DNA from 3 places in the Alicyclobacillus fodiniaquatilis genome. Region 3 is predicted to be linked to each of the others. Evidence: riboswitches for the same ligand, from Rfam matches in the RefSeq annotation. Region 3 holds a riboswitch; each other region holds the start of a gene.
The links. Region 3 has a riboswitch for cyclic di-GMP ahead of ACFSB2_RS05230 (helix-turn-helix domain-containing protein). Riboswitches for the same ligand answer to the same signal wherever they lie in the genome.
Positions count from the first base shown of each region.

Region 1: another riboswitch for cyclic di-GMP. It lies ahead of ACFSB2_RS18070 (STAS domain-containing protein); the one in region 3 lies ahead of ACFSB2_RS05230 (helix-turn-helix domain-containing protein).
Region 2: another riboswitch for cyclic di-GMP. It lies ahead of ACFSB2_RS08860 (winged helix-turn-helix domain-containing protein); the one in region 3 lies ahead of ACFSB2_RS05230 (helix-turn-helix domain-containing protein).

Region 1 is NZ_JBHUCX010000073.1:28,492-38,542, reverse strand. It holds gene ACFSB2_RS18075 (PP2C family protein-serine/threonine phosphatase) at 1-664, opposite strand, end outside; gene ACFSB2_RS18070 (STAS domain-containing protein) at 668-979, opposite strand; cyclic di-GMP riboswitch class I at 1,122-1,205, opposite strand; gene ACFSB2_RS18065 (hypothetical protein) at 1,492-2,277, shown strand; gene ACFSB2_RS18060 (hypothetical protein) at 2,495-2,788, opposite strand; gene ACFSB2_RS18055 (DUF5131 family protein) at 3,237-3,425, shown strand; gene ACFSB2_RS18050 (DUF5131 family protein) at 3,538-3,759, shown strand; partial or broken gene ACFSB2_RS18045 (ATP-binding protein) at 3,795-3,911, shown strand; gene ACFSB2_RS18040 (hypothetical protein) at 4,005-4,478, opposite strand; gene ACFSB2_RS18035 (hypothetical protein) at 4,779-4,952, shown strand; gene ACFSB2_RS18030 (zinc-dependent alcohol dehydrogenase) at 5,019-6,038, opposite strand; gene ACFSB2_RS18025 (MFS transporter) at 6,198-7,526, opposite strand; gene ACFSB2_RS18020 (hydroxyacid dehydrogenase) at 7,747-8,739, opposite strand; gene ACFSB2_RS18015 (biotin transporter BioY) at 9,053-9,661, opposite strand; gene ACFSB2_RS18010 (energy-coupling factor ABC transporter ATP-binding protein) at 9,870-10,051, shown strand, end outside.
Region 2 is NZ_JBHUCX010000021.1:61,448-71,498, reverse strand. It holds gene ACFSB2_RS08905 (ATP-dependent endonuclease) at 1-201, shown strand, start outside; gene ACFSB2_RS08900 (UvrD-helicase domain-containing protein) at 171-2,105, shown strand; gene ACFSB2_RS08895 (hypothetical protein) at 2,292-4,286, opposite strand; gene ACFSB2_RS08890 (hypothetical protein) at 4,412-5,824, opposite strand; gene ACFSB2_RS08885 (hypothetical protein) at 6,105-6,314, shown strand; gene ACFSB2_RS08880 (hypothetical protein) at 6,327-6,788, opposite strand; gene ACFSB2_RS08875 (hypothetical protein) at 6,785-6,955, opposite strand; gene ACFSB2_RS08870 (helix-turn-helix domain-containing protein) at 6,948-7,217, opposite strand; gene ACFSB2_RS08865 (helix-turn-helix domain-containing protein) at 7,369-7,956, shown strand; gene ACFSB2_RS08860 (winged helix-turn-helix domain-containing protein) at 7,895-8,302, opposite strand; cyclic di-GMP riboswitch class I at 8,374-8,464, opposite strand; gene ACFSB2_RS08855 (methyltransferase domain-containing protein) at 8,512-9,987, opposite strand.
Region 3 is NZ_JBHUCX010000017.1:9,847-19,897, forward strand. It holds gene ACFSB2_RS05190 (SOS response-associated peptidase) at 1-441, shown strand, start outside; gene ACFSB2_RS05195 (hypothetical protein) at 526-861, opposite strand; gene ACFSB2_RS05200 (YhjD family protein) at 1,095-1,352, shown strand; gene ACFSB2_RS05205 (DNA polymerase IV) at 1,349-2,611, shown strand; gene ACFSB2_RS05210 (helix-turn-helix domain-containing protein) at 3,110-3,340, shown strand; gene ACFSB2_RS05215 (hypothetical protein) at 3,449-4,768, opposite strand; gene ACFSB2_RS05220 (PcfJ domain-containing protein) at 4,975-6,549, opposite strand; gene ACFSB2_RS05225 (hypothetical protein) at 6,563-6,904, opposite strand; cyclic di-GMP riboswitch class I at 7,451-7,536, shown strand; gene ACFSB2_RS05230 (helix-turn-helix domain-containing protein) at 7,767-8,957, shown strand; gene ACFSB2_RS05235 (hypothetical protein) at 9,025-9,267, shown strand; gene ACFSB2_RS05240 (restriction endonuclease) at 9,309-9,875, opposite strand; gene ACFSB2_RS05245 (hypothetical protein) at 9,929-10,051, opposite strand, start outside.

The sequences.
Region 1 (10,051 bases), on a different contig from region 3:
TCGCTTGCTTCAAGTTGTGGTATCCGTATTGGTTCTTGTTGGTGTCCATCGCCTCAAGAACGCCGTCGGTACATAAAACCAACACGTCCCCTGTTGAAAAAGGCACCGTAAAATCTCGATATTGCCGATTCTTTAACAGACCGATGACGGTTCCCTTCGCCTCTAGTTTTATCGACCTTTCCTCATTTGCCCGCATTAAAATTGGATTGGGATGTCCAGCGGAAGTATAAGTGAACTCCCCAGATCCGACATGGAACACACCGCAGAATAACGTGGAAAAAGCGTGGAGGCGCGTCATATCTTTCTGCAGCGAGTTATTCAATTGCCACACCAGTTCACTAGGTGTTCGACTAAAATTAGTCAGAATGCGCACTGTAGACCGCACCATCACCATCAATAGTGAAGCAGGGATCCCTTTTCCCATCACATCGCCAATCAATATCCAGTACCGTCCATTGCGCTCATCATAGATAAAATCGTAATAATCACCACTCAGACGATAAGCCGGAATAGACAGACCCAAGCACGACAGTTCACTGCAAGCTGGAATCTCATCATCTAACAGCATTTTTTGAATCGTCTCAGCCGCCTTTACTTCGTCTGATGAGTGTTCTATCGATTCCAGATACTTCTCAAACTGGTGCTGCAGTTCGTTCGTTCTCAATGGCTATCCTCCATTCAAGCCATGCAGAATATCAGAGATACCCATCTCATCTAATATTTCCATAATATAAGGTGGAATGGTTTCGACCGTAATGTTGCCCCCGTCTTCCCTCAGTTCCATTACAGAGCGCAATAGAAGTCCGATGCCTGTAGAATCGATAAAATGAACCCCGCTAAAATCCAGTGATATGGTTTGATCACGATGCTGTGCAATCTGCACCAAAACCTCATCAACTGTTGAAAAATCCACTTCACCGACCATTTCGATGACTATCGAATCTGCAGAACGATTTTTTATCTTTACCGACAAACTCAAGTGCCTAACCCCCCCGTGCAACTCACTAACCAACCCTCTTTAAATCTGTACAGAAAATGAGATTGCCGTTTCACAATTCCCTCGGGGCACATAAATAAAAGCAACCCCTAATCAATGAGGTTGCTTTACCAGAATTGTATTTGGTAGCAACCCGGCGATCGTAGACAATGTCCTTAGACCCGTAGCTTTGCGTCTCAGCGTTTCCACTGATTTGCCAAATGACGATTTATAAATTGTCTTCCTTGCGTAAATCTCCACTGTGATTTGAGCATTCCACAATTGAAAACATCGAGGCAGAGGATCTGTGAGGCAAGAAGATACAGTCATATACTGTCTTTCATCACTGAATCCTTAACACGACACCATTTCATTCGACAAAATGAGACACAATCCTCCACATGTTCAAAGATATCGCTAGAAAATACAGGAGAGGCACCACTTTACAAATGAATAATATTTCTAGATAATTTGTACAAAAGTAGACGTCTCGTTACAATAATGGTGTATTAGCGTTGAATGAACGGGACGTTCGAGCCGTGTTGGAACGACTTTTATCAGATGTCTTGGGATATGAACCGGATCAAATTGACCGTGAACCGGACCACGCAGACTTTCTCCTTTTGTATCGCGGCGTGAAATTGATGGTCATTGAGACGAAGGATTGGGACGTCTTTCACAAACAAGAAGCGTTGGACGCTGCACTCCTGCAAGCCTGCACGTACGCCGAACGTCATCGGGTTCAATACATCGCCGCGTTTGACGGAGTGCGTCTAGTGTTAGGTGAACGCGCTGGAAATGAAATACGCCTCAAAATCGAATTATGTATCGATGAAGATGAACCACACGAAAACCTGTTTTTCTTCTCTCACTATGGCTTGTCTAAGTTGCCAAAAGACGTGATGCGCGCATTGCCCATCTCCCCGAATGAAGTCGCGGCTGTCGATATGAATTTATCAGAATACAAAACACATCATGGCGTCAAACTGCACTACTCCTGTTTTGCCTACATTGGAGATCTGCGCGCGAAATCGACATGGAAAATGCCCTATCGAAATGAAGATGGGTCCGTGGATACGCGGCGGATCGACAAAGCCGTAAACTATTTATTTAGTCCTGGTGGATATCGCGGCGCAACGGCGCGCGAGAGCAGTGTGCCTCAAGCGGCACAGCCGGAAGTGGCGCGCAAACTTGCTATCGCCTATCAGGAAATCGGAAAATGGGAAGCTGATTCTGCTTCCAAGTCGGTTCAAACACTCTGGAATTATTTATCCAGCCGCGGAGAGACTCAACTGAACTAGATATCTTGCCGATCCGGCTAGCCTGAACGTACGCCAAACGCGCAAGGGATTACCAAGACGGCAAGATGCACAACAGCCCCGTCCCACATTGGCGACCAGGCTGCTGTCATATCAACAAGTTCTAGCGAGTGTTTATCTACTTCGAGCAGGCGCCAGAACTGGTGAATCATGGCGCTGTAGATAAAGCGTCGTTTTCCCGTGCGAAGCTGCCTATTATCTAGAATCCATGATTGGGATCATTCACGAAGTCGATAGATCCACACTGCCGACAAACGAACACATGAACGGCCACATTGCGCTCCATTGCGGTATTGAGGAATTCTTCGTCCCGACCGCCAAACAACAGATCAGTGACCAGCCCTGCCCCACGACTCAATCCACCTGTGCGAATCGCGTGCGCGCCATGATACTGCATGGTGATATGGCAGCGCGCGCACTCATGGTCTTCATTGTATTGACCATCTTGGCTGATGCCTTCCGCTGCGCGGCGAAGCGAATCAAAAAAGCCCATTTCATCTTACCTCCTCGGCATTTCCTGTACTCATTATTCGTCGTCGATTTCGCAACTCCTGTCCGGGTCACCGCGTTGGCGCCGCATGTGGCAGATTCCATCTTCCCTCCACACAAAATTCTCCCTGCCGCGACTTTGAACATGCAAAAACATGCCTATCAAACCATACTACGCCCTCGCTTTGTTTCTTGTGACGGTATTTAACCGCTATGTCATCTCAAACACAGAATTTATACTATCGGCGAAATGACCAGTACGCTAGCTTAAAGATCCTACTTCAAGTATTTCCTCGTTTAACTTCAAAGACAATCTCTGACGACCTAGAATCTCGTATTATTTTTCACAAAGTTGGCGTTGAAACCCTTGATGGTACACCAATTGACTTCACTCAATATCGGAATGCCATCGGAACTGGGGCGATGCTTGTAAACAATAAAAAAATCGTCAAATGCTGCCTGGAACCCGACCACGGGATGTACCAAAGTCAGTGAGAGATGCAGGAGCGAGTGGTTTTTCGTTAACCCTTCAACATGATTTGCTTGAACTACCGCTCCGCTGGAAGAATCCAAAGAAAATTTTCGTGAATAGTATGTCAAACTTGTTTCATAAAGATGTGCCCGGCGATTACATTCAGTAGGTATTCTCCACCATGAATAAAGCCCAACAACATACCTTTCAAGTTCTCACAAAGCGCCCAGAACGGATAGCTGAACTATCACTTTTTCTCAATTAGAAACCGAACATCTGGCTTGGAACAAACGTTAGACTTTTCAGAAATATATTGGGTTATCGTAGGTGGGGAATCCGGACCAAGGTCGCGCCCTATAGCTCCATGTTGGCCACGTGAGATTCGAGATTTATGTATCTCTCATCACATACGGTTCTTTTTTAAACAATGGGGCGGTGTGCAGAAGCATCGTACTGGGCGTTTACTTGATCGTCGTACATGGGACGAATTTCCTAGCATTTAAACGATTCTAAGATGCTCTAGCGGAATTCAGTGTTTGGGGACACATGCCTAACTGCAGTATTGCTCGACAGATTAGTACACCACGCGCACATTCTCGCCTTTACGAAAGAGAGTTTCCGATTGCGCAATGCGCTTTCGACGGTTTCATCTTAATCTACCGTCAATGATTTGGCAGTACCATGCACAAATTGGCCGCAATTGTCTCTGCACTTTCTACTTGCGAAACAAAAGAAACCTAAACCTTGCTTAAATCTTCACTTTGGCATATGCAGATGAAAGTTGATTTATTAGCTGCTTGATATCGTTTATCGTTGGATTCCGCTTCTGAATGAATTGCTTTACTTCTGGCGAAACATCATCTAAGTATTGAACCACAGTCTTGTTATGTACATTATTATATTCAAGTAAGTACAGCATGATACTATGAACGCTGCTTACATTATTCACGCCATAATAGTTAAATAAAGGTTCAGCCGCTCCCATCGTAATATCTGCTTTGTCGATTTCAGTCGCTACATCCTTGCGACTTTGTATATCGTTGGGATGCTTTATCGAGTAATTTTCATCATCAATAGCGATGGATAAATACGATGAAAAACTACTCATGCTTTCTACCGCAGCTTTCTTGTTAACCATGGTTAATCGGTCGAAATAATGCACAGCCAAACACAATAATAATACACCGAAAACAATAAGAATGATGGAACGTCCCCTATTCATAAATTACCCCCTTTCAAAATTTTGAGAGATCGGTTAAATGATAACCGATCTCTCACGAAAATATTATCTCTGGATTGAATTTTGCCACTAGAATACATAGATCCTCGGACGAATACCCATCTTTATATGTTGCATCACTAGCATTGCATAAATAAATTTTGAGTTTGTCAAGCGTGTTCGTCGTCGAAACATGCCGTCCAATGTTTGGCGTATTCGATTTGCTGTCACCTATAGACATGAAAAAACGCCTTAGAACGAGAGGTGCAGGTAGTCCTGTCCAACTGCTAACGAAGAATACACATGGATAAGGGTGCCATGAAAACCGCACTGGCGGAATATCTCGTTCCGCTTACCGCTGATTCCATTTTGCAGGAATTGAATACACTCAAGTTAGATCGGTATGTCAAAAGACTTAGCACGGGACGTACACTGTCTTTCGTCAATGTGTGCAAATCATCTGTCAAATCGGTATGAAACGCGCTGTCGGCACCCATGGGTATGGTCCTCCTTCGCTTGAGATTGGACTGGCGAAACTCTTTCTCAATCTTGTGGCCGAAGCAACACTTTCGTGACTTCTCCTGCCTGTCCAAGCAACCGTTTGAACCATTGTTCCCCTTCACTTAGGGGAGCGCTTACAACACCCCCTTGAAAACCCACGCGGCCCTCGGAAAGATAACGGAGCGCGAGTTCGAAATTCAAAGTGCTGTAGGCAAACGCGCCCATGGTGCGAATTTCCTTGCGTATCATGTCGTTGATGGGCAGATTTGACACAGCTTCGTGCAACCCAGTAAACACGACAGCGCCCCCTGAAGTGACAGCAGATATACAGCATTCACGCGTGATGTTGTTGCCAACTGCATCAAATGCAGCATCAACGCCCATGCCATCAGAAAACGCCTGCAGCTCAGCAAGGATATCCTGCTCTGATGGATTCACAGCATATGCGCCGAGACGTCTCGCCTGTTCTAGACGAAGCGGATTTGTATCTGCAACCATGACCTGATTTACGCCATGGAGGCGGAGAACCTGAAGAATCAATTGCCCAATCGGCCCCATGCCCATCACCAGCACGGTATGATTCGGTGAAACACCGGCAGATTCCACGGCCCGCACAGCGCATGCAACCGGCTCGGTCAAAGCGCCTTGTTCAAACGTCAACGATGGAGGCAACGCATAGACGAAGCGCTCATTCACTTTTACATATTGCGCATTGCTGCCAGGTAATGATGCGCTCAACAGTCTGCGGTTGGCGCACAGTTGCTGTCTACCGCCTTTGCAATAGCGACACGCCCCGCAAGTCGCGAGTGGATTGGCAGTGACTCTATCCCCCACTTTGAACCTCGTCACCCCATCTCCCACTTCCGTCACCGTACCAGCAAACTCGTGCCCAAAGATCACCGGAGGGACCCGCAACGAGTTTTGCCCGAGGTATCCACTCAACTCTGAACCACAGATGCCGGAACAAGCAACTTCCACCAAAACATCCGTGCGCTCCAGCGACGGCACTTCGACGTCGCGCAAATTCATCTGCCGTGGCCCTTCGTAAACCAGTGCTTTCATCATCCATCCCTCACATCACTCGATACTTGTTTAAAACAGATTCGTCAATGGATATCCCAAGTCCTGGCCGATCCGGCACCTCACCACATGAAAATAGACCGCGGCAGAGCATCGTCTGCAGCGGTCAAACATGGTATCCAAAACAACATCAATCGCGCCTTACGATGAAGTCTGCGGCGCCATCCCGTCCATCTTTTCCACGTCACCGTTCCGCTCACGCAACCCCTGTGGCAACAGCAAGCTGCCGACCACCCCGACGATGGAAAACCCGGCTGGCAGGACAAACGCGATGGTGTACGCATGACGCGCCGCTGCAAAATTCGCCCCGGTCGCGCCGCCAGCGGCATCGATGATAGCGCCAAACAACACCGGCAACAGCACGGCGCTCAGAAATCCACCTGTGTTCGCAAAACCGGAAGCCACCCCAGAACGCTCTGCCGGAACTTGGTCGCGAATGACCGCAAATGTCAACAAGGTGCTGCCACAGCCAAAACCGACAATGAACATGATGAGACCTGCCACAAACAGCGGTGGCTCCCCCCGCCAGAGGACAATCGCCAACCAGGCGATGGTGGACAGCGTCTGTGTCACGATATATGGCCGACGCCTATCGTGTATCCTCTCGCTCAACCATCCCATCAGCGGACTCGCCACGAGCGCCCCAATGAACGAAGTCAGTGTGAACCATGCAGCCTCTGCCCGTGGCAAGCGGTAGACATCCATAAAATACGGGACGACCCAGAGACTTACCATCGACAGATACGTGCCCATCGCGCCGAAGTGACAGCAGAATGTCGTCCAAGCCAGCCTACTCCGGACGACATCGGCCAACATCTGTCCAATGGGCACTCGTTCAACGCGCACACTGCCCGCTTGTGCAACAGCGGCCGCACGCGCTGGTCTTGCGCCAATCAGAACGATAAAATCGACGACGCCCGCAGCCACCAGCAGGATGCCAATGACCATAAAGGGTATGTGCCAGCCCGCGACCGCAATCCAGGCCGCCAATGGGATGCTTGTCACCAGCGCCCCCAGATTGCCAGCCGTATTGACCATTGCCAACACAACCGCAAACCGGCCCTTGGCAAACCATTTGGCGAGAATCAATACAATGTTCACCCAGATCAGAGAATCGCCGAGCCCAACGATGGCCCGTCCTACCAGCAGCCAGCCAAAGCTGTGCGCAGACGTAAACACCAAGGTGCCGACACCGTCGCACAACACGCCGATAACCAACAGACGTTCTGGACCCGACTTGTCTCCGTAGAGACCCACAGGAATTTGTATCAGCATATATAAGAGATACTGAATGCTCGTGATGGTTCCGAGCATAGCGGCAGAAACATGAAACTCAGCTTGCAGTTGATCGGAAATCACACCTGGGCCCGTCCGCTGCGTAAATACCAGCAGATACGACACCCCGATGCTTGCGAGCACCAGCCAACGCCACTCTGTCACAAGACCCGTTCCGATTTTTGCGTCTCGCATATTCCTTGATACCTCACCGATGTTGGATTCAATGATGACGACATCTGACTCTAGTACAGTGAGGCAACAATGTCAAAAGGCACATCATGCCACTATTTCTCTTTATGATGTTAGAAGTGGTGGGAAAGTTGCGTGATGGCGTTTTAGCTATAGTGATTGAGGTACCTAAAGACAAAGCAAGTGCCCATCAACATGCGCACCGTTTGCGTGAACAGACCCCTCAGGCCAAAATCGCCCATTTACTCGCATCTACGGCATACTTAGGTTGCGCACCGCCAAGATAACCAAACACGTCACTCAGCACTTCATACATCAACGCCTGATGACCCTCGACCGTATCGCCAGCGATATGCGGTGTCAAAAGGACATTATCCATCGATAGAAATGGATGATCCGCCCGCAACGGTTCTGCGTGAAACACATCGAAGGCAGCCAAAAACCTGCCTGACTGCAATTGGGCAATCAGTTCGTGTTCCTCGACGACAGCGGCGCGAGATGAGTTGATGAGAATGCCTCCATCGGGTATGAGACTGAGCAATTCAGCGCCTATCATATGTTTCGTCTCTGGAATAGAGGGGATATGCAAGGAGATGATCTCACACTGCATGACTTCTTCCAACGTAGCTTTTTGGACGCCAAGACGCGCCATCTGCGCGGCTTCAAGATAGGGATCATAGACCAGCACTTCGCAGTTGAACGGTTCAAGCAGACGAATAAATGCCCGTGCGGTGGAACTCGCCGACACGATGCCGACCCGCTTCTTGGTCAGTTCGCGCCGCCGCAAATCGCCGCTTTTCCACCCGCTCTCCCGCACATTTGCGTCCCATTCCGCCAAGCGGTTCAGCATGGTGAGCAGTGCCGTCAGGCAATACTCGCCCACAGACCAAGCAATCCGTGGCGCTGCGGAAAACACGGCAATATCGCGATCAAAAATGGATTCCGGCACCAGGCTTTTGACCGATCCCGCTGCATGCGCGACGACGCGCAGACGACCTGCCCTTGCCAGCATTTCCGCGGTGATGGCTGGCGATCCCCAACTGGTCAAAAGGATTTCAGCGTCCCCGATGAGATCGGACAATTCCGCCGCTGTGAGATCGCGGTCCAGTTCGTTCCAAATGGGATCACAATGCTGTTCAATCAGCTTTCTGCACGCTACAGAGCAGACATCGTCAAGTCTGTGCCGCGTAGGCAGCACCAGTGTCTTATATTTCATTGTCATAACACTCCTCGTCTTTGTGAAAAAGCACGCTTGAACGGTACATCCACATACCATCAATCGCCGATGACAGAGCTACTCAAATTGTAATGACCACATCGTTTATTAAAATTCCAGCGCTCACTTATGTCAATATTCAAACAAATCAACCGTTAGTCACGCAATTTGCAGCTCAACTGTACTGCGCCCTTTCCTGACGCTCACCAAACCCTACAAAAAATCGCAGCTTCCGCCATTTGTGACTTAGCGGAAGCTGCAAATTATCGTTATGATATCTGTCGACCTACTGAACACGCAGCGAAAACGCCTACTACATCCCCTTGGATGACTTCGCTTTGGCAGGTGTATCCTCGGCCGAGACATACTGCTGGCCATGGATGATGCGCGCTTGGGAGTAGTACTTGCGCACGCGCTGCAATATTCCCCCGGCGATCACGGCTTTGGCGGCATCCCCTAGAATAAAAGGCGCACACCCTTGCAGCAACGCGCGGCCCAAGGACTCATTACCCACAACGTGACGCAGCCACAAGACGCCGGGGATGTATACCGGCAAGTCGCCCAGCACGAACGCTGCAAGGCACAAGAGTAGGAATTCGCCGCGCGCGCCGGATCGAATGCGTCGTGTTGCCATACCCATCAGCCATGCGCAAAGCGGGTAGGCCCAGATATAGCCTGCCGTCGGGCCAATCAAAACCCCTAGACCCGCGCGACCGTCGATGAGGGGCAAGCCAATGACATCCAGCCCAATCACCAACAGATATGTAAACCCGCCATACCAAGCGCCCAACAAACCGCCCGTCAGCATCACAACCAAGTTTTCCAAAGTGATGGGTACGACGCCCACCGGAATGTTCACGAGACTAAGCACCGCAAACAATGCGGCAAATAGTGCAGAAAATACGAATCCTCGCAACCGCACAAAAAATCCTCCTTTGCGAACCAATCATTGTTAACTTAATATATAATCACAGTTAACAATTGATACATTAACATAGAATGGCGAGTCTCGCCATGCGTGATATGCCTCGTTCCAGCAAGAGTAGACAAATGCCAGTCTATCAGAGTAGCGCGGATGGCCTACGCAATGATCAATATTTATTGATAAATATAGAAGAGGGAATGATTTGATGCCAACTGCAATTCATATGGAAGATGTCAGCGTGCTTCGCCATGGACAAACGAAACCAATACTGCGACAGCTCAGCCTGAACGTGCAGAGTGGACAGTGGGTGGCCCTGTGCGGGCAAAATGGCGCGGGGAAAACGACACTTGCGCGGACGCTGCTTGGTTTATGCCCAATTGCCGCAGG
Region 2 (10,051 bases), on a different contig from region 3:
TCGGAAACGAATGAGGGGGGAGCTTATAAATATGATGCTTTCTGCTTAGCCGAGAAATGTATCAAGAGCAAAGCCTCCTTTGCTATGGACATTTTACTCAACAGTTTGAGCGCGGATGGAATTGACTTTTCTAACTGGGAAACACCGCGATACATTAAGGAGGGATTGTTGTGGCTGAGAGAAGATCTCAAAATGAAATAAATGAGATTCTGCACCATATTGAAAGCGGTAACAATTTCTTGTTGAGTGGTGGAGCTGGAAGTGGGAAAACGTATACTCTGGTACAAACCCTTAAGAGGCTTTCTGAAAAATACCCATCTGCACATATTGCATGCATATCGTACACAAACGCAGCTGCTATTGAAATCAAAAACAGAGCGGAGATCAGAAATCTTAAGGTTACTACCATTCATGATTTCCTTTGGGAATCAATCGCACCCTTTCAAAGGGAAATGAAGGAAACCTTGATTGACCTGATAAACGATCCCTCAAACGAAATTAAAACCACAGATGATGGAGAGAGGTTTTCTGGTGAATTCGAGAATGGAGTTCAGTACAAGGAATACTTAAATTTAAAGGAGGGTGTAATTTCTCACGATGAAGTTCTTATTTTAGCTCATGCAATGTACAGCAAATACGTCAAGCTTAGTGACATTCTAAAGGACAAGTATCCTTTCATCTTTGTAGACGAATATCAAGACACCTCTCCCTTAGTTATTGAAATTCTGCTGTCTCAACTTCGCCAAAGCGACAGACGAAACGTTATTGGTTTCTTTGGTGACTCCATGCAGGCGATATACGAGAGTGGTGTTGGAGACATTGAAAATTATGTTTGGGAAGGAGTCATCCAAAAGGTCGAGAAAAAACAAAATCGACGAAACCCTGAATTAGTTATTCGTCTTGCAAACAATCTACGAACCGACGGATTAGAGCAAGAACCGTCGGAGGACCATACTGCTCCTAATATGATCAACGGAATGGTTAAGTCGGGATCAGTAAAGTTCTTATATTCCAATGAATTTGATCTTAACGAGGTAAGGTCTTCTCCTTGGTGTAGTGGTTGGGACTTCTCAAATTCGCGAACGACGAAAGAGCTTAGGCTTACTCATAACCTGATTGCTGAGGAGGCTGGTTTCTCAGAGCTAATGTCCGTGTACGATGCTGATCCTTTGTTCAAATTCAAGCAAGATTTCAGGAGAGAAGTGAAAAAGCAGGGCGTAGAAATTGAGCCCAGTGACACATTCGATCATGTCGTCACTTCTGTTCCTTGGAGTTACGTAAAGGGTGCAAACAAAGGGCGACATCATAAGGACGTCTTGCTGGATGATGATATCGCGGCTCAGTTATACGGTCACGTTAAAGACTGGCCTTACAGCAAGATTCAGAGCATTTACTTGGACAAAGATAGTCTCATTGATGACAAAGTTGTCATAGACGGTGTTATTGTGCGGGAGCCAAAGCGCGACCGATTGATACAGCATTTGTTTAAGATACAGAATATTATAGAACTGTATAACAAAAAATCCTATAACGAGGTGATTCAGAAAACGTCGTACAGAATCCTAAGTGTTGCGCACAAAACGAACCTGAAAAGTACTATTAATACCCTTGCTGATATGAGTAATGCCTCTATCGAGGAAGTCATTAGTTTCGCGGATCGAAATGGTCTGTGCATAGTCGATGATAATTTAAGTGGCTTCATAAGCGCCAATGAATACCTTTATTGGCGTGTGAAGAACATACCCTTTTATATATTTCAAAATCTGTATAGATATCTTGAGGGGTTTGTGCCTTTGTCAACTCAGCATAAGATAAAGGGATTGGAATTCGAAAATGTATTGGTAGTATTACATAATGGCGGATGGAATAACTATAACTTTGAATATTTGTTGAATCCAAATATTCAATATACATTGACGACTTCAAGGCAACAGAGCTTTCAAAGAATTTTGAGTCGTACACAGAAGCTGTTCTATGTTTGTTGTACACGGGTAAAAGAAAATCTAGTTGTTTATTGTCCCAAGCCAACGCAGGCTATGCTAGCGGGTGCCATTGATTTATTTGGAGCAGAAAATGTTGTAGACCTAATGGGGGTTACTGTCTAGGGATACGCCAGCGTAGCTGTGATAAGGAGCAATTGACTGGTTGAAGAACCTCCGTTGTTACGTAGGATTGACGACAGAGCATCAGAACTTGAATACTGAGCGGCATTACGAACCGGGCCCGATATGGTTAAAGCGACAGTGCCCCATGTTTCTCACGATTCAGCAGATTAGAATTTCACATCAGATCTACGGTCCAGACACCAAAGGACTCGGGATTAATTGGCCCTGCTTGTTCAGCTTCGGCAACGATTCGGTGGTGTAAGCTCGATTCCACGTTGGTTGAGCCTGTTCATATTTCGCTGTCGCGTCCGGCGTTTGATGCAAGTAATACCACGTCGGATAGCCGAGGGTTTGCGCCAAGTCGGTCTCGCTCCACGTCACGGTGGAGCCTTCCCCTGTCGTGAACGTCACCGTCGCCCCTAGGTGCGCACTCGTCGTGGGATCGCCAGTCAAGTTCCATGCAGTCAGTTGAGAAAAGTCGTTCGGGACACCTGTTGTCGCGTATTTAGGAATGGCCGTGTACACCCACCCATACTCCGTAGCAGGTGGCGGATATCCATTGCCGTTCGGATCCCATACAGGTACATCTCCATCATTCACCACCGTATCGGGTAGCAACGAAAACGTCTGCGTCCACCTATTCGATTCTCCATCCGGGTTCGCCAACTGACATGTCACGTTCGCGCGGCTTGGCATGTCATGTGGAGAACCGGTCCATTTCAGTCGAAAGGCAACACCTCCCCCCACTCGTACATAGACAGCCGGGTAACGAGTCGGATCGCCATAGGTGGGCAACGCCTGATTCCCGCCATCCGTGGACCCATCCGAATTGGCATCTGCATTATGTTGTGAGACTCCTGGATTCGTTGGAGACCAGATATCCCCCGGTTGGCCTGGATCGTAAAAAAGTCCGGTGATTTGGAGGTTGCTTACGTTCAGTGGATAATCGTGATGGTATGTCACCGGATCGTCCTGCCACTTATATTCCATGCACCCGTTGCTGTTCGTGGTCGTTTGCAGTTGCCAATTTGTATCCGTCCAGGTAAGCATCTGCCCGCCGGTTCCGTCCGGAGACCAGTTGTACGAAAGCACTTCATTTGCAGGCTTTGATGGAATCGTTGGAGCCGGGCATGTGGGTCCACTCGGTTGTGACGGCTGCGTCGGCGGAGAACCAGGTGAAGACGACGCTTGGTTCACGGTGAAATCCACTGTAGCCGTGGTGGCAGATCGATTGAACCAGTCTTTCACATCCAACTCGATCACATAATGACCGGGACTTAGATTCGTCGTATGGATTTCATTCGGTTGCGAACTGCCACCATCCGTCGTTTCAACAAACGACGGAGGAAACGAGGTGGTTCCCCCTCCTTGCACCTCGACCATCGGTTGACCACTCGGACCGGTCAATGTTTCCCCGTTGTATGGAGCCTTCCCCTGCAAGGCGTTTTCGTTAAAGCACTTGGCGGTGACATCCTCTCCATTCGCGTTCTTCACGGTAATCCATTCGAAGTGGTACTTGGTGTGATAGGCTTCGACAGATACATGGTTGGCAAACTGGATTGGCGTTCCCTGTTGCACGCTGTTCGGTCCGACGATGGTGATCTGAGCTTTTGGCGGATCGGTCGCATATACGGGTTCATCAAACCAGTCCCCATTGGTTTCAGGCGCAAACGCGGCACCGCTTTCGGCGACAATTTGGGAGATATTTGATACAGGGAAAGTCTGTCCGGCACTGTCCACAAATGTGGTGTTCCAAAGGCGTGCCTCGACATACGAAGGATCGCCCTTCAGTGCAGCGATCCATTGTGAGATGGTCGATTGTCCAATCATTTTGTAGCCATTATTTTCGGTGACCGGTACGCCATCGTGACTCACGTGGTCAAAGCCCCAGATGCCACCGAGCGTATCGTTTCCGTTGTAGATGGGAATTCCGTCCGTGCCGTATTTATAGAGATCACCACGATCTTGAATCAGCATGAGAGATGTATCATTCGTCTGTTGGATTAAAAATGATGTCCCTCCTTGAATTTGTCCATTCGGAATAATCGTCCCCGCTGTTCCCGAAGGATTATCCGTTCGACTGATATACGCAAACGCCACACTCGGAGTCATCACAAGAACAGAAAAGATAGAAACAATTGAAATACTGGCCTGAATACAGCGTCTGTTCCATCGATTCATCAGTCGACTTCCTTTCATTTTGAGTGAACACAGATCAAAAAGGAAAGCTGCTACACCCGATGGGTAGGCTTTCCTTGTTGTTTTATTCGATTGTTTCCGAAGCTGAAGAACGATAATCCCGTATGTCACCCTTTCCAAACTGGCTGGCCACTACTGTCTGTGATTTGTGGGATTGCAGCGCTTGAAGATGGAATCAAATCCGTCTGGACAAATGTAATATCGTGGTTGGGGAAAATCTCGCTGATGCCCAATTCCGCATGTTGTTCGGTCTGTACCCACACCTCGCTGGCATTTGTTTCTGTTCCCCCGTTTCCCGGATCTCGTGAATCGAATCCATAGAAACCAGTTGCTTGATGCCAAGTTCCCCCTTGATCCAAGCTGTATTCCGTATGATTCCCTGATGGGTTATACAAGGAGCCACAGGTGATTTCCATTTTGTTTTGATCCGACAGCCACGGAAGAACGAACGTTAGCTTACCGTTTCCTTGGACTGAAAAAGTGATCTGATCCGCAAGTGAAAATGTATTCGCTTGCCCCGAGGAGGCCATGGCTGCAGTGACGTCTGGATTGTGAGCAAACGCAACCTTGGCGTCATACGGCTGAAACCATAGACGGTACGTGCCGTTCGAATTCTCTGAATATCCGTGATAGAGCGCAGAGAGATTGGACATCAACTGCGTTTCGCTTGCGTTCGTTAAAATACCCGTTCCAACACCCTGATTCAATTCCACCGCGTTCGCCCAGGCGACCGTGTTCCCCCCGGCGTTCCATGTGATGTCACTGTCTGGGATGCCCACATACAACTGATACGCATGATCTACCGTCTCCACATTCACAGCGTCTGTCGAACCAAAATGACTTCCACTGTCCGCCGTGAAGTATCCTTTTTGAATCACCGCATTCACGTATGGCCAGTCCGCTGCACTCACATCATCATATGGATTTGAACCCGATGTATCCGGTGACATGTGCAAGGTATTCACAAAGTCTTTGACCACCTGTAGCTTGGTTGCATGGGGCGTGGATTCTTCTGTGGTCATTGACCATGATGTTCCGTCCCAGGTGGACGTGATCCCGACTCGCTTCAGTGCTTGCATCAAGTACCAAATTGGAATATACGAGGTCATCTTGTGCCCGCTCGAGTCCCGATAAGCATATCGCGGAGCGTATTCAACGGGCGTTCCATTGATTTCAATCGACACATCAGATGAATTTGTCGATTTCTTTGGAGGGTTCGACCAATCAACCGGCATACTGCTTGGCAGAGTCAAATTCCAGTCATGTCCGTTCCATGTACTATGGATACTCAGGTTCGTCAACGTCCCAAACAGATACCAAATCGGCAGCCAGCTTGTCGGTTCCGATTTGACGCTCTCCCGCCGAACGAGATGCACCGGATTGGACTCGTCTTTCCCATTCAACACCAATTGGGTGGGAGCCGTGTACACCGTCTGAATCATCTTTGCATGGACGGCTGGTACATAGCCAGATATACATACTACCATCGTCGAAAGTAGGATTCTGCTTGATTTCTTCATGTCGTTCATCCTCCTTCTCGCGCTTATCAAGAACCTATCATAGAAAAACACCGCATGAGTGCCACCAGCGTGCCAACCGATTGACGATGATTTACCTGTTGACCCCGAGACGGGTTTGTCACGGTCCTGGCACCCACCACTTATTCATAGGAACTATACTCCACTCTACCGGGGGTCTATATGGAAGAGATTCACTCCCTGCAATGGTGAAGTCAAGTACTTCATGGGTCGTCCACCGCAGCGTTCTCAACCCTGCATTTCACCAAGGAGGCTTGTTCGGATGAATCTGTTTTCACCTGAATTATCAAGACAACGCGTATGTGAGCGCCAAAACTCGGATGGTACAAGGAGCGTGACATTCAAAGAAAATGACGTCACCATCACCGTGACGTTCAATCATCCAACCCCCGATGCTATCCATCGTTTTACACACTCGCTTCACACGATTCTGCGCCATCAACTGGATGAAGAGACATCTGGCGGCCGCTAAACGGCCGCTCCCCTATCTCGATGCAGGACTCCATTCCGGATCCGTCGTCTCCCAAATCAGCGCAAACTCGCCGCCCAGTACTTCAAACAGCCGATGAAGCACGGCCATGCGCAATCGGAAAAAGGCTCTGCGGGATATATACATCTCTTCCCAAACGATGGTGTTATTTTTCTGTTCAAAGTACTTCAGCCGGACCAGCGTCATCTCCTCATCCGTGAGGACAGCCAACGCATTGTCGATCAGTCCAATCCAAAACAGCAAGGGTCGAATATGTTCTTCTTCCAGAATCCATCGCCTTTCCACCGCGTCGTACGTGGGATCACTGGTTTCTCCCTGCGGGAAGGAGGGCACGGTGCTGAACCATCCCACTCTTGGGTAGTCGTTCAATTGCGCTTGCAAATTCTTGACTCGACGTTTCCAGGATGGATAGGCATACAACCATGTTTCAATCTGCCGCATTCGCGGATCCATCATTCCTGATCCACCCACTTCGTCTGACGGACACGCCCCTTCACCCGACGATACGCGTCATGACGCATCATGTTCTCATAAGCCCGCCGATCCTGTGGGTAGGGCTGACTACCGTCTGGATGACGTTGTTGATCAGATTCGGGGCGTGTCGGACGTTTTTCATCAAGCACGATGTATCGCCTCCGCTTTCTCCTGTTTACTTTTGTTAACATCAACAAGATAAAAAAGCGCGTCAAACGGCTTGTCCAACACCAGACAAAATTGTTGCGCCGCGTGCGGGCTCGGATTGCGGTGCCCTCGTTCCAGCTGACTCACGTAGGCAATGCTGTATTGAGTTAATCGAGCCAGTTCTCTTTGAGACAAGCCTTTCAGAATACGTGCGCGGGTGAATGCTTCCGGGTACACTCGAATTGGTCCAGATACCTTTGCCATCATTCCGCCTCCCTGCACAATTGTGGTAAGCCCATCATAATCCGCCTGTTTCGGAACGAGCAATCACATCTTTGATTACTTTTGCTAACTTTTTCATTGCGCACCTGCTCAACGGATGGTATCATCGGCTCAGAATCAGGGGACAGGATGGATGTATATGGACGAGGCGTTCGGAGCCTGGTTGCGCAGACAGCGCAAAGAAAAAAAACTCACCATACGTGAAGTGGCGAAACGCGCCAACCTCACGCCAGGTTACATCTCCTTGCTAGAGAACGGGAAACGAAAGCCAAAGGCCAGCACATTGGCCCCCCTATCCCAAGCCCTTGGTATCCCCTATGGGGACATCCTCCAAATGGCTGGCTACTTAGACGATCAGATGCTCCTCTTTTCCCATCGCTTGCATACGACCCGCATCGCGCGCGCCATGAGTATTTCCGATTTGGCCACACCATGTCACCTGTCTGCCCGAACCATTGAACGCTGGGAATCCGGCATCGGTTCACTCCCTGTTCGCGCCACGTTAGAACGTCTCGCAGACGCGTTAAAGGTATCTCCTGACTACCTGCTTGGAGCACCCGATTGGCAGTCTATCGATTTGGGCACATTGCTGAATCAAGAACACGTTTCGTACAATGGCGTTCCTTTGTCGGAAGAACAACGGACCTTTGTTCGTGATTTTATTCATCGGGCGCTCCAGTTGTCCTCTCCTGTTCCGAAACCACCCGAACCGGATAAGTGATATGCAATCTTCCCCGACACCCATGTTTTTGACGGGGATACAATACATAACCACGATTCCGAAAGGTCTTTAAACATCGCGGCTTGTTTGGCTCATCTTCGAGGGCCATGCGAATCTTTCGAATATAGACATATAATTCATCCCGATGCACCATGACCTGCTTCCCCCACAGACGGCGAATCAGCTCTTCAACGGTTAACACGCTGCCCATGTGATCCGCCATATACCGCAGCAATCGAAAGGTCATCGGGGTCAAATAGACCGTCTGTCCGTCTTTTATCAATACAGCGCCATCCAGATCGAGGTAGCAGTCATTGCCCAAACCAATCCGGCTTTCTCCATCCATCACGACTTCCCCCCATGCATGAAGCAGCCCATGAAAGCAAGATGACCGGCATAGGGAGTGACGTTTCGCGAAACGGCAACTGGCTGACAATAGGTTATACTTCAACCCGTAGTCCCTATAGCTTTGCGTCCCCCGCTTTCACAGGGTTTGCCCCTATTCGTTTCATCCATTGTTCTCAGACTCATTCAACCCTTTCCCCTTGGCTTCTCTCATCCGTTCTTGGGTACACGCGCCCGAATCGCCTGACTCGGCCACTCGATCCTGCGTTCTTGAGCGGAATAGCGCTGGCAAACGAATCGACCACGTTCCATCAGTTCTTCAATCAGCGCCTCCCTGGCCTTCCAGGGGAGTGGAGCCAGTTCTTCGCCAAACCAGCCGACGCCACGAATGAAGTGCTGCACGACGTGCTCTGCATGTTGAAAGGCTAACACCGACGATGACACGAATGTTTCAACGTGTTCCAATCCGGCGTTCTCGAAATCTTTGGGCGCATCGTCTGGATGAAGCAAATAATCCTTGGGCTGCTCTTCTCTCATTGCCGCCAACGTAAAGATGGGTTCGAACCACTCTCGAAAGAATGGCGCAGTGAACGTCATCTTCAAGGGATGCCAACTGGCGATGACGCCGCCCGGACGCACCACCCGCTTCATCTCACGGAGCGCCTGTGGACGGTCAGTCAAATGGAAATACCCCACCCCGAGCGCCATGTCAAAGCGTTCCTCTTGCACAGGCAACTGTTCTGCCTTGCCTCGACGGAATTCCACCCAAGAGACATGTGCCTGATACTGCTTTCTCCGCGCCCGCGCCAGCATCCCCGTCGACGGATCGACCGCCACCACAAAACCAGTCGGCCCCACTCGCTCAGCCAATCCAGCCGCAAATGTCACGACCCCATCGGCGCATCCCAGTTCCAGTACACGCTGGCCAGGTTGCACGGCAGCCCAAGTCAAGAACGTCTGGCGCTGTTCCATCGCGTACGGCCAAATCTCCTGATCCATCTGATCATAGTTGTGGAACTGACTAAATTGAGAGACACGCAATGTTTCGAGACGATGTCGAAAATATCCCGCTCTCTGTAAAGCGTCCGTCGCTGCACGCAACACCCGACATCCTTCATCCGTCAATCGGACAAAGCGATGTTCTCCCCGTTTTTGCAGTTCGATATTTCCCAACACGCTGGCGAACAAAACCTCTTCTCCCAGGCTGTAAGCCACCCAGGGTCGATGCCATAGCCCGAGCACATAATCCCGTTCCGGAATTTCGCCAAAGTGCCGGAGGGCATTCAGGTTCTCCCAACAAGTTTCTAACATGTAGAGTTGCATCAAAGTGGCAAATCCATGGTCATCGACAAACTGTTCGACCCGTCGCATCGCTTCATGCGCGATCGATTCCGTGACATCTAGCTCACCGGTCTGCTGATGCGCCAAATAGACGGCTGTCGATGCCGCCGTCTCGTATACGGCAATTTGCGCCATCCGTTCCGGCGCGGGCAGGTCTCCGAGCACGCGCCCCCGTTCGACTTCCGTCCAATGGATCAGTGCGCACTCACGAGAACGCTCCCCCAGAAGCTCGTGAATATCGAGTTCGAAACGTTCTACCCCCACGCCTTCCAGCCACGGACTGATGACCAACCCTGATCTCCAGAGCGTTTGAAACGATTCGGTCAAATCAGGGTAGATATACACCGCCCTCTCCCCTTCCTGCATGGTGGATATTGTCTATTATAATTCTACACAAGATTCCCAATTC
Region 3 (10,051 bases):
AATGCACGCGCCGAAGGGCTACCAACCAACCGAACATTTAAGCCACTTCTCACGCGCAAACGCTGCCTTATCCCATCGACAGGATATTACGAGTGGAGACCGTCGGATAAGCAGCCGTTTTACATCCATGTAGAGAGTCAGCCAATCTTTAGTTTTGCTGGTATTTATGACACGCTGGAAAGCGAAAACGGCGAGAAGGTTTCCACTTTTGCGATAATCACTTGTCCACCAAATGACAGAACCGAGAAAATTCACAATCGCATGCCGGTGATTTTGCCTCGCGAACAAGTGATGACGTGGTTAGACCGCGGGCTAACAGACGTAGAATTGCTGACTGACATGTTGAGACCGTATCCGTCGGATGACACAGAATTTTATGCTGTAAGTAAGTTGGTGGGAAACGTACGAAATGACTCTTCAAAATGTGTGCAGCCAATTTAAGAAAAGTCAACCACAACCATACAAGGATGATTTTATTAAAGAAAAAAGCCAACCTCGACAAGATTGGCTATTCTTCTTCTCCTACTAGAGATATGAGAAGAAGTTGTTCCTATACTCCGTGATGTATTGGTTAATTTGTGCAATGGTCACGGCGTTCAATACATCTTCGATGATGGTGTCCATGCGGTCATATTCTGTCTGATTCAAACTGGAACAGTTTGGACCCTTCCGGATGTGGCTGTTATACATAGCCATCGCATAACCCGTTCCAACTTTAACTTTCGCAACGGCATTCAAACCTACGTAATCCGCATCTGCTAAGCACCCTGGATCTTCTCCACGATCTACATCTACTCCGGTCACAGTTCTAAATGCTCCTCTAACAAAATGCTCGTATCGGTGTGCTTCATCTAGCGCCATCAATGATACCCCCATGTATATAAACTATCTTTCTTGCAACATAAGTATAAAGTCAAAGTTAGTCAAAGTCAATTGATAAACAGATGGCGTTAAAGCACATGATGCTTCATCGTTGCTATCACTAAGTAGTATCCCCACTGCCACAACTTACCTCCAAAACCCTTTGCATTATTCCTTTTAGCAAGCATATAATACCCATTAACAGAACGTATGTTCGTATAAGGGGTGCGTATATGGACCGGCCAACGGCATCACTTCGAAGGTTGCTCCTGCTTGAATCTATCCAGAAATCGATCACAAATGAAATCGCGCTTACAAAAGCGCAGATGCGTGAAGCTGGGTTACGAATCATTGAACGAAAGGTGAATCATCATGATGTTTGGATCCAATACCAATATGGCCAACACCATGATGAGGCGATCTTTATGCGAAAAATGCTCGATGCCGAGTCGAAGAACCGCGCTAAGAGAACAGGAATGATCACGCCATGACACGAAAGCTGATTTACGGCTTGTGCGATATGCAATCCTTTTACGCCTCCTGTGAAGTCGCAAGCCGCGAAGAATACGCGGCTCGGCGCCGGGAGTTTGATGACTTGACAGACCCGCCACTTGTAGTTTCAGGAGATCCAGCTCGGCGATCTGGCATTATTTTAGCCGCTACTCCCACTGCGAAAAAGTCTGGAGTAAGCAATGCAATGCGCCTTGGCGAAGCATTGCGCCTCAATCGTCATTTGATTGTAGTACGCCCACATATGGAGTTCTATTTGCAAGTATCTGTGCGAATTCAGGAGGTCATGCGTCAAGTTTTTCCGCTACAGGAGCAGTACTCAGTCGATGAGGGGTTTTTTGCTTTTGAATCGCCTTCGAAATTGTTTCCAGATCCGATGGCTGCAGCTCGTACACTACAACAAAAAATCTGGGATTTATTCAGGATACGCGCTCGCATTGGTATGGGGCCGAACAAATGGGTTGCCAAGATGAGCAATGCCACGGCAAAAAAAACGCCTGGTGGCATCGTTTGGTGGCAGGAAGATGACGTGCCTTCTTTATTGCATACGCTTCCAGTTGATAAAATGTGGGGATTAAAAAAACGTGCGGAGACGTTACGCCTTGAGTTTGGAGCTAAGACGATTGGTGATGTGGCCAAGATTCCCGTCGGTCGCTTAAAAACCAGGTTTGGCGTTTGGGGTGAAGTGATTCATCGTTGGTCGCTTGGCCAAGACATCTCTGAAATTAACCCGAATAGCTTTGATGCACCGCACAAAGGCTTCTCCCATCGGACAACACTACCAAGGGATTTTTTTGAGCTAAAAGAAATCGCCGTGGTCATCCTGGAATTGCTCGATGAGGTCTGCTATCGTCTTCGGAGGGCAAATCAAAGCGGAAGACGTGTTGGGCTAGGAGTGACCTACGAACGGCTTACAGGCGGGTTTTGGAAGGCTAGGACGCTGGCTCGTCACACCGATTCACCGGAAGACTTATACCCTGAACTAATGGCACTCTTAGACCGGCACTGGGACGGCTACACGGGCGTTCGTGCAGTGTGTGTGGGGGTAGATATGTTGCAATTCGAGGATTCCATCCAACTCTCCTTATTTGACGATGTGCCGCAACGTAAAGAGCTGTATAGGACGATTGATACGATTCACGAGCGCTTTGGAGAAACCAGTTTGATGCGCGCTGTTAGCCTCACTCGGGCAGGACAATTACGAGACCGCAGCGGAAAGATAGGCGGACACTTTGTTTAGATATGGGGTACTAGAACGACCGCGTCGAAGAAGAATAAGCCTCAACCTTTTATTGTCATTCGGTAGGTTTATTTTTTGCATCATGATTTAGCCTGGGAGGAAGTTGAAAAATCAGTCGCTTTTGAGGTTGCACTCCTATTTCATTTCTTCTGAATGATTCTGATAAAGTCCTTTTCAATACCTCCTCTTACATGTTATAGTCACCTTACAGGAACCTGGCGGTAACTGTCTTGCCTAGATGGAAGGTCACATTCTTAGGGATGTGGCCTTCATCCGTTTGAGATCACATACGGAATTTCATCCTTTTACAAACCCGTGCAATTAGAACATAAGCATCCTTTCACAGACAGGAACCTGACTTCTTTCTGTTCTTAACACATTCCCCTTAAAGGGAATGTGCAAGCCAGACGTGATATTTTTACATGTTGAATTGCACTTGTTTTTTCCCTTTAAAGGGATATATAATGTATCAAACTATTTGCTGAGGGGTTATAAAAAATGGAGGAAAATTGTTTATCCAAGGTGGTTACAGCTATTGAAGCTTCAAAGATGTGGGGAAAAGACCCTACTCTATTTAAGAAAATGTGCGCAAATGGTGCATTCCAGCCAGAACATTACACCAAAGCCGGTCGAGAATGGCTACTTCTCTTGTCCCCACTTATTCAACTCTATGGAACGCCTATTCATACGCTTGATGAAGTACGCAACATGAAAGATGCGGGAAATTAAAACTACACATGCTGCCCTCCGCTTATTACACTCCCTTTTTTTGAAAAATCAAGATGAAGGAGAAATCCCCAGAAGAAAGGGGAGCATGGAACGGCTCCCCCTCTAAGTTTATGCGCTTTTCTGTTCCTTACCTGGTGAAAGCAGCTCCAGTAAAAACACAGTGATATCGTCCTTTCCCCTTCCAGTGTATTTCACATGGTCAATAAGCCTGAAATAAAACTCATGACATGCCCTTGTGAGACTTCCGTAATACTGAACGGCGAGGCCGATCCAAAACGCTTCTTGAACATCCTCGACCGCGCCTATCCGAGCTAACAAGTCATGAAGAATTTGTCCTTCGTGCGTATTTGAGTATCCAACACCTGCACGATTGAGAACGTCATAGTCAACATGCACCAGTTCTAATTGGTCACAAGAAATAATTCCAGTTTCAAAATCGTCATAATCTCGAGGGAGATGAGGGAAACGACTTCCGTCTGGCATCTGAAGCAATAAGTGATTCGGACGCTTTGCGACAGCTCGGTAAACCGCTCTTTCCTTCGTGTCAAAGTAAAACCCGTCGGTTGGACATTCAAATTCAATATCATTTCGAAGTTCAAACCGGCTTGAAGGTACAAAAGGCTCCCACGTACTTTTTGTGAAATCACTCTCATCTAGCAAGTGGCGTTCGCCGTCAACTTCAATGAGCTTTGTGAAATGACTTTTTTCCGTATCGTAAAACACAGTACCCAAGGGCACATCTGGAGGAGAAGCCAAGACCACGTCATGAATGACTTCGACACAATTTGTCTGCTCCGGCTTCGCGTCGTGAAAGACAACAAAAACATAATGGCCATTTTGATGACTCGGCATGGTATACAAGAAGCCATGCTCATTTTCGTGCGGGGTAATCATGCGCACGATCCGATACCGGCTTCCCGACTCATCTATCATGTCATGAGCATATTCGTAAGATTCCACAATAAAAGACTCGTGTCGATATACCGTTGTAATTTCCTTGCTACGCTCTTCTTGACGCGTAAACAGCGGTACCAATTCCACTTTTTTAATTCGCTTCATCAGGCAATATTCATAATGACCATAATTCGCGTAAAGTCCTTCCGGTTGATTATCTTCGAGACCATGTGGGGTGAATTGCTTCAGTAATGCTGCATTGATTGCCAATCCCCTTTTTACACCAATGACCGCACTAGCCTGATAATCAATATCATAAAAATATCCTTTTCCAGTCGATGGATCCCACAGAGCCTTGAGAACAACGGTGAGCTGCTTCACACCTTTACATTCATAAGGAAACCGTAACGAAACACCTGTGAGATTTCCTTTGTACGGGCTCTCAAATTCCTCCGTAGAAACATCGCGAACCTCCTTAATAATTGTGGCAACATTGTATAGAGTCATGAACAACGAATCATCTGATAAACGCATACTACTTCCTCCTTTGCAGAGGCCAGGAACCTGGCGAATTACTGCCCTCTGTGATACTAATATTATATTCCCTTTAAAGGGAATCATCAAGTGAAAATCCCATTATATCAACGATTTATGGGGAAATTTAAGTATAATCAGTTAGGCATGAGGAATGCAGTTAGGCTACCAATCAGCAAAAACGAGGAGGGTCTCCCCTCCTTGTTTCACACCGCTATAACACGCTCTCGATCTTTTCTTCTGTTGCTTTTCGTTTTCAGTTTATTAGAGGTAAAGCGTTCCAAAAATGCTATTATATCATCCGTTGGAAGATGATTATCCTTCAACCGTGCCTGCCTAATTTTGTGCTCAATTACTTCAACAGTACAGAATGGTGTCTCTGGACTGTCAACCATTCTTACTACAAACAAATCTTTCGTTCCTTCTGCGTAATCCACTGCATACCCACCGACACAATGGTTTAATGCCTTTCCTTCCTCGAATAACTCGATGCTATCCTTTGCCGGACGAATTAGGAAAGTCCCATCTGTAAAGATGTATTTCTTTAAGGATTCAAACCGATCAGCGATAAGAACATTCAGACTCGCATCCTGTTTTATTTTTATCTTTTTCATTGTGTTTGCATGTGCTTTATGCAAGCTGGTTGGATACAGTACATGAGACATTTTCAAATTCATTCCGAGTTCGTTGCACTCTCTAATGTAATCTATCCAATCCGTAAGAATTGTTTTAGCGCTGCGGCGAAACTTTGGAACATCATCGCGACGAATTTGTTTTAAGATGTAACGCGTTGCTTCCTCAATTGTCGCGTAATCAGATAGTGCATCAATCCGCTTTTCATAGAATTCACGTGTCAATTCCTTCACAACATGCGCTTCTTCTAGTGTAAGTTCTACACCACGCCGTTTAAAATATTGATGACTATAGAGTGTAAGAGGACAGACCGTAAAGGTTGCAGAACGAAGTTGTTTCACTTCGTGTTTAGACAGTCTTAGAACCTTTTCGATTGTCCGTCCGCGCCAATAAATTGCACCATATGTGGCTCTACCACATAATTTTTCTATTACCAATTTTTTTAGGCCAAGTTTCGTTAGATATTCAATACATGGATACTTTGCCGCCAGTACAAAAAAATCCAACCAATCGAACGTTTCATTTTCGTAATCTCTCCACGTGCTATACTGAAACGGAGTTTCTAAGACTGCCGCTTCGATACTTTCAATCGAACAAAATACTTTTCTATACCTGAAACCCTTGTAAAGTGAATAGACCGATTTGGATTCTTTCCACTCTCTGTTATCCCAACTTTTTTTAAACATAAGAGCTCTACCATAGCTATGCCGTGTACTTGGTTCAAAAACATACAATGCTATTGTTGTGTATTTGGTTTCTACGGCGTGAAAATTTTCGCGATAGTCACGTACTGCGTACATGCTTTTGGCCACAATTACATTCGGGTCGTGAGCCGACTTCTCATACCAAACAAAATAAGCATCATCAATCAGTTTTGAACGTCCACGGCCACGAGATTTCACTTTTACTTGACTTGAGCAATTCAAGCAGGTTGTTACTTCATTATGCTTCACATAAAATTGCCCATTCCCGATGGGAATTTCGGTTTCACAGTGTGTACAATACCCCATCTGTATTTTACCAACGCGCCAAACGAACAAATATCGACTAGACAAAAATACCGTTTCCCTTACATATGCGGCCAGTTCCTCACTGACCGCACTAGAAAAGTGACTCGAAATTTTGCTGATCGCCGTATCTGTTACCATGCTTTTACCTCCGTTAAAATAGTGACGTCTGAGTAAACTCTTTAGCATCAAAAAAGGAGACTGATGGAATTGTTGTCTTTGCTACATTCGGTTTTTCTCTGAAATAATCAAGAACTATCGAAAACCCTTCTGAGTCAGTCAGTACTGCGCAATTTCCCTGACGCTTTTCTTCGGCAATTTTCCGCATTGCTTCCAAACTTTTAGAGATTGTCTTACCTTCTAACGAAAAGTGTTCTGCTTCTGACGGATTTTTTTCCAAATGGCTAATCAAAAATTGACCTACCACTTGGATATAAGAACTGCTCTTATTGGCCTCCATTTCAGTTCTAAAGTTTAAAATGATTTGTTCTTGCATCGATTTTCCCTCCTTTGAGGAACAGGAACCTGGCGAATTACTGCCCTCAGTGATACTATTATTATATTCCCTTTAAAGGGAATTGTCAAGAAAAAGCCCGTCATATCAACGAATTCAGAAGGAAGTCACGTGTTGTCAATGGGTCGTGGAATACCGCACTGACAGTAATTTTCTGTCAGGAGGATATGCCGCGAAAGCCCATTGACAGCAAGGCTAAGATTCTCCATGCTCTCGGTCTGTCCAACAACTCTGTTGTTGGACCTGCCATGCGGCGAGCTACAGGGGTATATAGGGGATTGGTCCCCTATAGAGCCCTTTAGGGCGGTGGGGGAACATATTTAGAATTGCCAATGCAACCTTTGTGGTGAATACCGAACGCGTAGAGTACTAAGCGGTTGATAATCTACTTCTTTGAAGATGTTTTTGAGATATTTTGGTCAAAAATTTTTCACATATAAGTAAATCGTGGTACTATTGTCTTATTCCATATCAAATATTGTCGAATTTTGACGACTAGGGGGCGATTTTACTCTAAATTTAAGATCATCGTTAGTGGGGCAAACCAGTGGAAACACTGGGACGCAAAGCCATGGGTCTACGGACATTTTGTCTACGACTGCCAGGTTGCCGAAGCCCTCATGGGCCTTTTTTATTTTTTCAGGTATTATCAACCCACACCAGGTGTTGGTACTGCCAAAGGTGATAATGGAGAGCTCGAAAATACGATGAGTGCCAATGTAGCCGACAAAAAGAACATTCCAAATATTTTGCGCATAAGTATCACACCTTCCCAAGGCAATGATACTACAACCTAAAATTGTCCCGCACGAGACTATTTGGGGAGCGCGAGGGGATACGCCGGGTGATCGGGCAGAAAATTAAACAGCTACGTCTAGAAATGGGGATTTCACAGGAAAAACTAATTCACGGTTTGTTTGATAGAACGTATCTTAGCCAAATTGAGCGCGGACTAAAGGTACCTCCACGTGAGACATTAGAGAAACTTGCAGAACGTCTTGGTATACCTGTCCATGAATTAACTGAGTACAGTGAGACCACTGAGCGTATTTCAACAATGTTGAGTTCGGCTCGTGAAACCAAGAATTTGGCTACGATACGAGAAGCTTGGGAGACAGCATTAAAGGTACAATCAATTGAACAGATGGGTGAATGCGTTCTGGCTTGGGCAAGTATCGCTGCAGAACAAGATGCTACTTCAGTTGACCTCCTCGATGCCATCAATCACGTTTTGATGCTGATGAGCAATACAGCTGGTCCGGAGTCATCGTTGGTGCTTCAGATTCTGATGATAAGGGCAAACACATACTATTACTTGGGGATGTTTGACCAAGCTGTTTGGGCTTACCGCAGCCTAGAAATTCGTCATCCACCTGATGAACTATTAGGACGGGTGAAAGTGAGCTTAGGAAGCTCGTTAATGGCTCTTATGCGTTATGAAGAGGCGCTACAACAATTTTCAGAGGCACTTATCGTTGTTGACATTACAGACCTAACGCGGGCGCGAGCTCACCAAGGCGTTGGAGGATGTAGCAGGTATTTACGTCTATGGGAGCAGGCTATACAACATTTGGAGAAAGCCTGTGTACTATTTGCCGGACTAGAAGAGGAATATCGGTATGTTTTAACAAGACATTCACTTGGAATTCTTTTACTTGATAAGTTCGAATTTGATAAAGCACGAACCATCTTTGCTGAAGTTCAGACGTTTTACATAGCACACGAGATGAGCTTACATCTCGCTGAACTATACGAGGAAATGGCACGTATCGAGTTTTATAAAAAGAACTATCAGCGAGGGAATACTTGGTGTAATCGTGGTTTAAAACTGCTCGATGGACTTAATGGTCCTCTGGCAGGCCGACTTTTTCTATGGAAGTGCTGGTCTTTTTATATCACAGGCAAAACAGCACTTGCAGAAGATGCTTGGCAAGCAGCCAGAAGTTTGCTTAACGCGCAACTGAAAATGACCATAGATACATTGGACCCAAATATGACAGAAGAGACAAAGAAGATGTTCCACGACATGATTTAACGGGTGAATCGTAGGTACAGTGGTCTACGCATACCACGTAATTACGATGAAAAGTGGGGATATAATGATGAACTCTTCAATAATTGTCGATACGGAAGATGTACAAAAAATCTTGGAACAATGCGGTCCGCAATCACTTGCCGTTTATATCGGTTTGCAAGCATTGGGCAACCCCAGTACATTAGAAGAAATAAAAGAATTTTGTGGAATGAGCCTTGAAGCGACAACAGAGGCAGCAATACATTTAGGACTTCATAATCTTGGAATTATAATTGAGGAAAAATCTAATCAACTACGACTTGCGCGATAATATAGAGATGATCAAGGTCGGCCAACAGGGTGTGACCCAGTTTACCGACCTTGTTTTATGGTTTTATAATCATTCTTTTTCATGTTCCCCCGAATTTCTGCGCTTAATCTTTTGCGGGACCACACTTCTACACCTGTTTTTCTCGACAATTCGTAAGCTGATTTTGTCAGGTAATGATTAGTGATGACAAGAGCATGGTCAGCCTGATAGTATGCTTTGGCGGCAAGCACTTGATTTACACCATCTACACCGACATTTGATTTCCACCTTTTTGCCTGTATGACGACCTTTCTACCTTTTGGATCACGGCCAATTAAATCTGCGCCAAAATCCCCCGTCTTCTTTGTCGTATCTAAGCGCCAACCCTTTTTCCGAAGTGTATATTCGAGTGCATCTTCAAAATCCTCACCAGACATTCGATCTATCTCATTCATCTGTGGTTGGGTTTTAAAGCGCCTTCGAGATGAACTTGGCTGTAGAATAGCCGTTACAATTACCAGAACCAACAGAAATCCAATCACTAAAAATATAAGTGGTGAAATCGGTATGTGCATCTTTACCCTAAACCATCCCATAGCCACGAGCAGAATAACAAGTGGCACAATCATAGAAATGGTATCTTGCCTTTTGTTTCGCCTTTTAGCCAGTGTGATCCCCCTATCTAATAACCACGTATTGCTTTTTTCACATCTGCAATCATTCTAAATAAGGTATAAAACCAAGCCAGCCCAAATACTGCAATGGTTGGTGACAGCCAATCGTGAGAGTTGGCACCGGCAATCAC